DNA from 4 places in the Paenibacillus sp. FSL H3-0310 genome. Region 1 is predicted to be linked to each of the others. Evidence: predicted binding sites of a transcription regulator. Region 1 holds the regulator's gene; each other region holds the start of a gene.
What was found. Region 1 encodes Rex, which represses fermentation and respiration genes when NADH is low (regulators of the CRP and FNR family bind a similar motif). Its sites were predicted from a motif close to TTGTGAAATATTTCACAA; they were not measured.

Region 1 (2,212 bases):
CCGCGTGATTTTCCTAGTGTGAAGGGGAGTGTGGGCGATGCTCGATTTGTCGATACACTCGTACAGTCATTATCGGAAGCTGCTAAAACAACACGTGGGCGGATGCTGGTTCTGTTTACTTCTTATAAAATGCTGCGTCAGGTATATGATCCGCTTAAAGAGGCTTTGGCCTCACAAGAGATTACGGTGCTTGGTCAAGGCGTGGAAGGTGGCAGCCGGAGCAAGCTGATCCGCCGCTTTCAGGACAGTGCAGCATCCGTATTGCTGGGGACGAGCAGCTTCTGGGAAGGTGTAGATATTCCAGGTGAAGCACTGACTTGCCTGGCCATCGTGAGACTTCCATTTCAACCGCCGAATCACCCGTTGGCGGAAGCGAAGTCGGAGTTATTACAGGCCCAGAAGAAGAATCCGTTCATGAAATTATCTGTTCCTCAAGCGGTTATTCGTTTTAAGCAGGGATTCGGAAGACTGGTTCGCACGGCGCAGGATCGCGGAATAGTTATTGTTTATGATACAAGGGTTATTGAATCTCATTACGGGAAGTATTTCCTTTATTCATTGCCTGGTCCCAAAATGGAGCATATGCTTACTGATCAAATGGTCCCTCGCATAGCGGAATGGCTAGAGGATGGCGGCGCTTCTTAAAACGCTCGTCTTCAGTTTAGCTCCTCCTTATCCTTAAGGGCGGTGTGTTACAGTACCGTCCTTAATAAGGAGAGGTAGACGTTTGAATATGGATTTTCACAAGAACATTACTATTTTTAGGAGGAAAAATATGAAATCGGATAAAATATCAGAAGCCGTTGTTCGCAGACTACCTGTGTACTTGCGTTTTTTGAATGATCTCCAGAATCGCGAAATATTAACAGTTTCCTCTCAGGAACTTGGACAAAAGCTTGATCTTAATCCCGCACAGATTCGTAAGGATTTAGCATATTTTGGTGACTTCGGCAGAAAAGGTATCGGATATGATGTAACGTATCTTATTGAGAAAATCCGTCATATCCTGAAGCTGGATCAACAGCTTAATGTAGCTTTAGTTGGAGCAGGTAATCTCGGACATGCCTTGTCTAATTACAATGCATATCTCAAAGATACTATGAAAATTACGGCTATATTTGATTCGTACGCTCCTAAGGTTGGACGTAAGATCAACTCCCTTACTGTGCAACCGATGGATGAACTAGGCAGCACAATTCGTGAGCAAGGTATTCGCATTGCCATTATTACCGTACCTGATTCAGAAGCTCAAAATGTAGCAGATATCCTCATTTCTTCTGGGATTGAAGCAATTTTGAACTTTGCCCCTGTGATTCTGAAGACACCACCGAATATCCGGGTGCATGCAGCTGATTTTACAACTGATCTGCAAAGTCTTGCTTATTACTTGCGGGATGGAAAGGAAGAAAGTGAACATGAACAACAATAAAACGATAATTAAGGGCGGGTATTTTCTGACTCCGGGAACGGATGAGCCGGTTCTGAGTGGATATATGACTATTGAAGATGATTTAATCACTTACATAGGAAAAGAAGAGCCTCAGATGGAAGCTGGAGTGCAAGTGGTTGATGGCAGCCGTCTGCTGTTCATGCCTGGACTTGTAAACACACATGGTCATGCGGCGATGTCTTTGCTGCGTGGATATGGAGATGATTTAGCGCTACAAGTGTGGCTTCAGGAGAAGATGTGGCCAATGGAGGAAAAGTTCTCCGGTGATGATGTATACTGGGGAACCTCCTTATCTGTATTGGAAATGCTGAAGGGTGGAACTACGACCTTCCTCGATATGTATGATCATATGGACCGAGTAGCCGAGGTAGCTGAGTTATCAGGTATCCGTTCCGTATTGATGCGTGGTGTGATCGGGTTATGTCCAGAGGATGTACAGAATCACAAGCTTGCGGAAGCGATTTCTTTTGCCCGTAACTGGCATGGAAAGGCTGACGGTAGAATTACTACTATGATCTCGCCACACGCCCCTTATACTTGCCCTCCGGACTTCCTGGTTAAGTTTGTGCAGGCAGCGCATGATCTGGATTTACCGATGCATACGCATATGTCCGAAACGAAACGTGAAGTGGAACAAAATGTGGCGGATTACGGGTTGCGTCCTGTAGCTCACTTAGAGAAGCTTGGCATGTTCACACGTCCCTCGATAGTTGCACATGGTGTTCATTTAAATGATGAAGAGATTGAGATCTTGGCTCGCCA
Region 2 (2,212 bases), on a different contig from region 1:
CCTCATATCGCACACCTTGAATATGAAGATAACTCTCGACATGGTACAACTCCTGATCAAGCAGAATGTATGGACTGCCTGTGCCAAGCCCTAATCGGAAATACGCGCTAAGCGCTTCCACCATCTCCACCACATTGTCTGCTCCATGTTCCGTTGCCATCCACTGGATCGTATCCAATGTGTTGTATAAAAAGTGCGGCTTGATCTGCTCATGAATCAGTCTGAGTTCCATCTCCTTTCGGTCCTGCTCCACAGCGTATAATTGAACAAGCATGTCATTGAAGCTTCGTCCAAGATCGCCGATCTCATCCGAGCGCGTAACATCTGCTCGTATGGTTTGGTTGCCGTTCTGCACATTTTCCATTACCTGGCGAAGCGACTGAATTGGACGAATAATGGAAGAAGCAAGCAGCACCAGAAAGACGATAAACGCACTACCGATAAGAACGCCTACCAGCAATGCAGTCCGCTGGGTTTTGATCACCGCTAACGATAGACTTGAATTCGGTACTTTGAGTACTAACTTCCAGCCTTCCACATTTTGAATTGGAGCCTCAAATACACTCATGTTCTTCTTATCTGCTGTATCCTCCGCTCCATCTTCTTCACCCAGCTCTCTGCAATCGACGATAAGCTGGCCTGACTGGTCATATAGCATTACATCTTGAGCAATCTCCCTCATCTTCTTGACGGAGACGGCTGCGGCAATATAAGCTACCTCATCATTCACCGATGGATTCACGCGATAAAGAATGACGACGATTTCGGCTGCATTCGCTTTGGATACGATCGGATTGCTTACCACATAATTGGAATCTGAATTCAGCAGTTTTCGATAGTAGGGTCGGTTTAGTATCGAAAAAGGCTTGTCCCTTGCTGACCAGGAATTTCCGTGAATATCCACCACGCGTATGGATTCGTACTCTACTTTCTTCTTCGCCTCGAACTTATCGAACTCTTGCAGCAATTCATCTCGTGTCCACTGATGGTCCGAAGCTAGAGAAGCAAGCATGTCTATCTCTCCAATGCGCTGATTAAACCAATAATCAATCTGGTCGCTGCGTGCAGTAACCACTTGCTGCGTTAAGTTCTTATTCAAAGGGACAACCGTATGGTTCATCTCCAAATATATTGTTACAAGCAATGCAACGAACAGCAGCAAGAAGCAGCCTCCTGCGATTAACGTAATTTTTAAGTGAATTGATTTCATTGTAATCATAGCCCTTCACAATATCCGTTTCTTACATGCCCGAAAAAGACAAAAAAACACTAATCTGTGCAAATACATAATGCTGTACTAAATCTATAATAGGTATTGTGCATATTTTCACATGAAATAACATTCATGTCTAGGCTAGAGATAAAGGATTTGCCTAGCAAATCTTCCTCTCCCTAGTGTATGTAACCAATCCACAACAGAATGAAGGAGATATTATGCGAACTCACACGAAAAAGCTGTTATCTATTCTACTAGTCCTCAGTCTTATGTTCACGCTTGCTGCTTGCGGCAGTAAAGATGCAGAGCCCGCTGCAGATGCAAACGGAGTTCAAGTCTTTGAAGGAGTTGGGCAAGGTAAACACGGCGATATTAAAGTACAAGTCTCCTTATTAGATAACAAGATCACTGACATTAAAGTGACAGAGCATAAGGAAAATGAAGTACTTGCAGAACCTGTTTATACGCAGCTCAAGCAAGAGGTCATGGCAACTAACAGCGCAAAAGTTGATGCCATTAGCGGATCTACAGTTACAAGCAAAGGATATCTCGAAGCCATTCAAGATGCAATTACGAAGTCTGGACTTACCCTTGTCGCTGGCGCTGCAGTCAGTGGAAGCAAAGACAAAGAAGAAGTCGAGCAAACCTATGATGTTGTCGTCATCGGTGCCGGGGGTGCTGGCTTTAGTGCGGCTATCGAAGCGAAGAGCGCTGGAGCTAATGTAGTTCTGCTCGAGAAAATGCCAGCTGTTGGCGGCAACACATTGATCTCCGGTGGTGAGATGAATGCGCCTGACAACTGGGTTGAACGTGCTCTTGGCATCACAGATGACACGGCTGACTTGTTCTATAATGATACGATGAAAGGCGGAGACAACCTCGGGGATCCAAAGATGGTTCGTATTCTTGCCGACAATGCTCTAGCATCTGCCGAATGGCTGCGCGATGATATCAAGGTAGAGTTCTTACCTGATCATCTGTTCCAATTTGGTGGCC
Region 3 (2,212 bases), 280 kb from region 1:
TCTGTGGAATAAATACGAATTTAAGGATCAAATTAACCCGGTTCTCCAAAACCAATTTATCATTGACGGAAAAGTATTCGGCGTAACTCAAAAGGGTTATGTAACAACCACAATGATCAACAAAAAAATGCTGGATGAAAAAGGCGTTGCTGTTCCATCTATGGATTGGACTTGGGATGATATGCTGAATACCGCGAAAGGCGTAGCTGATACCAAAAAAGGGATTTCCGGTATTGCTCCAATGGGTAAAGGGAATGAAGCAGGCTGGAACTGGACCAACTTCCTGTTCGAAGCTGGCGGTGAAATTCAGAAGATTGAAGGCGGTAAGGTTGTAGCTACTTTTAATTCTGAGGCTGGGATTAAAGCGCTGGATTTCTACAAGAAACTTAGATGGGAAGCAAACGCGATTCCTCAGGATTGGGCACTGGGCTGGGGTGATGCTGTAGGCGCATTCCAACAAAGTCGTACAGCAATGGTAATGGCTGGATCTGACGGTGTTATTGAGCAAGCGTTGAATCAAGGCGGTCTGAAACCAGAAGATGTACTTACGTATCCAATGCCTGCGATGGAAAAAGGCGGAAAACACACTGGGGTACTTGGTGGTGACTACCTTGTAATCAATCCAAATGCAACACCAGACGAGCAAGAAATGGCATTCCGTTATATTACATTTGATTACTTCTCCGATAAAGGTCTAGAAGCACTGGATGCGGTTCTGCAACAACGTACAACGGATGGCAAATACTTTATTCCGCCGCTCTTAGATTACTATTCTGCAGATTCTGACTTCGGCAAGAAAACAAAAGCTGTGTATGATAAATATACAAATGTATATCAATACAGCCCTGATATTTTAGGCTTGCTGGACGGTAAACCGGAAGCGCAATACAATACACAGGACTACTACGCAACCATGTCCAATGTAATTCAAGAGCTGTTCTCCAAAAAGGGAACAGATTCCAAGACACAGCTTGAAGCTGCTGCAAAAACAGTGCAAGAGAAATTCTTCGATACAATTAAAGTAGAATAGGCAAGGAAGGACAGAACCGGCTCCTTTAGGAGTCGGTTTTTTTATGTTTATATTATTGATATTTTTATAAATCAACACGACGGATGGTTTCCGACTATTTTTTAGAGGGTCATGGGAAAAATAGAGTGTCAACAAAAATAGATTTGCATTTTTAAAATATTTTTGCGAGCGGAAAGGTAGAAAATGGGTATTGGTTCTTGTCTTTTTAAACATAAACTTTAGATTTAAGGGATATTACAGCATAAATAATGGTAAAAAACCTATAAAATGATCGAATGAAAGCGCTTTGAAAACAAATCAAAAAAACTTTATACTTTGTGAAAGATTTCACTATACAAGGTGGAAATGATGTGATAAGATAAATGTGTAGAGAAAAACAACCTAAAAATTGACAGGAGGACGAGGGAGATGGCAGTTAAGAACGAAGTCGCCGCCCAAGTTAAACAAACTACCGCTGAAGAGTATATTCAGACTTTGGTGGATAAAGCGAAAAAAGCACATGAGGCATTCATGGCGCTGGATCAAGAGCAAGTTGACACAATCGTTCATGCAATGGCGTTGGCTGGACTCGACAAACATATGTACCTCGCTAAATTGGCTGTAGAAGAAACTGGCCGCGGGGTTTACGAAGACAAAATTACTAAAAACATCTTCTCGACAGAATATATCTGGCACGGAATTAAATACGATAAAACAGTAGGCGTTATTGAAGACAATGCTTATGAAAGCTTCCAAAAAATTGCTGAGCCCGTCGGAATTGTAATGGGTATCACACCGGTAACCAACCCTACATCCACCACGATGTTTAAAGCGTTGATTTCGATTAAGACACGGAACCCTATTATATTCGGTTTCCACCCATCTGCGCAAGAGTGTAGTGCAGCAGCTGCTAGAATTCTTCATGATGCGGCTGTAAAAGCTGGCGCACCTGAGAACTGTATCCAATGGATTGAAATGCCAACGATGGACAAAACAAATGCTTTGATGAACAACCCTGACGTTGCACTTATTCTCGCAACAGGCGGTTCTGCAATGGTAAAAGCAGCTTATAGCTGTGGTAAACCAGCTCTTGGCGTAGGTCCTGGTAACGTACCTGCATTCATCGAAAAGAGCGCGGATATCGATCAAGCCGTAACGGACATCATTCTTTCCAAAACATTTGATAATGGTATGATCTGTGCT
Region 4 (2,212 bases), on a different contig from region 1:
AAACTTATCAAGTGAGTCGTAGTTCTATTAAAAGTGCTCTGACTAAAATGGCAAATGCCGGCATTATTTTTAAAAAGCGTGGCTCAGGGACATTTATAAATCCTTTATACATAAAAAATGAATCTATTTTTAACTACGAAGGCTCTAATTTAGGTGTCACCGACAATTTTCAAATGAATGGGAAGAAGCCAAAGATTAAAGTTTTGAAATTCGAGGTCATTCCACCAACGGAAGATCTGCAACGGGATCTGTTTCTAGGCCCACATGATTTTGTATACAAAATCGTTCGCTTGCGTCTTTTTGATGATGAACCCTTTATGATTGAAACAGGTTATATCCCAATCAAAATTGTACAGAATTTAAATCAGACCATTATTGAAGGATCTATCTTTAATTATTTGGAGGATTCACGAAATCTGGCGGTAACCAAATCCTTTTTATCGATATCCGCAGAACCCTCTGAGGCTACGGATCAAGAGCTGCTGCATTTGCAGGCGAATGAGCCAGTAAGCATTATGGAAGGGATTTTCTTTTTAGATAATGGCACGCCATTTGAATTCTCCCATATGCGCTTCCACTATAAATACTTAAAATTTAATACCTTTGTGTCCGTTCATTAAAAGTAAGACTGGGGAATTTTTCTCGGTCTTATTTTTTTTATTTTGCGCAAAATAGATGAAGGACAAGTAGCAAATACCCCCGCAAACTTCAGTCCATATTTTTACATATATATTAATATTGACGTATTTTTACAGACAATTGACACTGTTTTTCATACTATGTTCATATTTTCACAAAATTGGACCGTATCATTTGTTGAAAAGGTTGAATTAATTTTTGGCGGCGGTATGATGTACTTGTGGAAGAAATTACGGCAATGTAGACACAGAAAAAATTTTGGGGAGTGGAAGAAATGGTATTATCCATGGATGTTGATTACTCATCAAAAACTTATTTAGAGAAGCTTGATGCATACTGGCGCGCAACTAACTACATCTCTGTAGGTCAACTGTATTTGAAAGATAATCCGTTGTTAAGAGAACCGCTGAAAGAAGCAGACGTAAAGATTAAGCCCATTGGACACTGGGGAACTATTCCAGGCCAGAACTTTATTTATGCCCATTTGAATCGGGTCATTACTAAATATGATTTGAATATGTTCTACATCGAGGGCCCTGGTCATGGCGGTCAGGTCATGGTTTCGAACTCCTATCTCGATGGTAGCTATACTGAAATTTATCCGGAAATCACACAAGATATCCCAGGCCTGAAGAAATTGTTCAAACAATTCTCTTTCCCAGGTGGAGTTGCTTCCCATGCTGCCCCTGAAACACCTGGATCGATCCACGAAGGTGGCGAATTAGGTTATTCTCTATCCCATGGTGTAGGTGCAATTCTGGATAATCCAGATTTGATCTCCGCGGTTGTTATTGGTGATGGAGAGGCTGAAACTGGCCCATTAGCGGCTTCATGGTTCTCCAACCGGTTCATCAATCCAGTTACTGATGGTGCAGTTCTGCCGATCTTGCACTTAAATGGTTTCAAAATCAGTAACCCAACGATTCTGTCTCGTCAATCCAAAGAAGAAATTACTGCATACTTTAAAGGTATGGGTTGGGAACCGTTCTTCGTTGAAGGCGAAAATCCTGATCTAATGCATCCGGAAATGGCTAAGGTACTTGATACCATCGTTGAAAGAATTGAAGCGATTCAAAAGAATGCACGTGACAACAATGACCTGACGCGTCCGGTTTGGCCAATGTTGGTCTTCCGTTCTCCTAAGGGCTGGACGGGTCCAAAGCAATGGGATGGTGTTCCGAATGAGAACTCTTTCCGTGCCCATCAGGTGCCGATTCCAGTGGATCAAAAAAATATGAAGCATGCTCCGGCGTTATTGGAGTGGATGAACAGCTATAGACCAGAAGAATTATTTGATGACAATGGTCGTCTGAACGCTGAACTTGCTGAGATTCTGCCAACTGGCGACAGACGTATGGGAATGAACCCAGTTACTAATGCTGGCAACCAAATTAAAGATCTAAACTTACCGAATTTCCGTAAGTTCGCACTTGATAATTCCAAACCAGGTGAAGTAATAGCACAAGATATGGCCGTTCTGGGTAAATACATGAAAGATGTTATCTCTATGAACGAAGAGAACCGCAATTTCAGAATTTTCGGACCGGATGAAACAATGTCCAACCGTCTGGGA

Region 2: the regulator Rex is predicted to act here: its motif matches at 1,316-1,333, upstream of MHH63_RS20720 (flavocytochrome c).
Region 3: the regulator Rex is predicted to act here: its motif matches at 1,346-1,363, upstream of adhE (bifunctional acetaldehyde-CoA/alcohol dehydrogenase).
Region 4: the regulator Rex is predicted to act here: its motif matches at 780-797, upstream of MHH63_RS23035 (phosphoketolase family protein).

What each region holds. Positions count from the first base shown of each region.
Region 1 covers NZ_JBBODC010000001.1:1,595,749-1,597,960, forward strand. The annotation lists gene dinG (ATP-dependent DNA helicase DinG) at 1-645, shown strand, start outside; gene MHH63_RS07175 (redox-sensing transcriptional repressor Rex) at 776-1,429, shown strand; gene MHH63_RS07180 (amidohydrolase) at 1,416-2,212, shown strand, end outside.
Region 2 covers NZ_JBBODC010000002.1:277,188-279,399, forward strand. The annotation lists gene MHH63_RS20715 (histidine kinase) at 1-1,162, opposite strand, end outside; gene MHH63_RS20720 (flavocytochrome c) at 1,435-2,212, shown strand, end outside.
Region 3 covers NZ_JBBODC010000001.1:1,312,292-1,314,503, forward strand. The annotation lists gene MHH63_RS05850 (ABC transporter substrate-binding protein) at 1-1,030, shown strand, start outside; gene adhE (bifunctional acetaldehyde-CoA/alcohol dehydrogenase) at 1,439-2,212, shown strand, end outside.
Region 4 covers NZ_JBBODC010000002.1:828,303-830,514, reverse strand. The annotation lists gene MHH63_RS23040 (GntR family transcriptional regulator) at 1-620, shown strand, start outside; gene MHH63_RS23035 (phosphoketolase family protein) at 914-2,212, shown strand, end outside.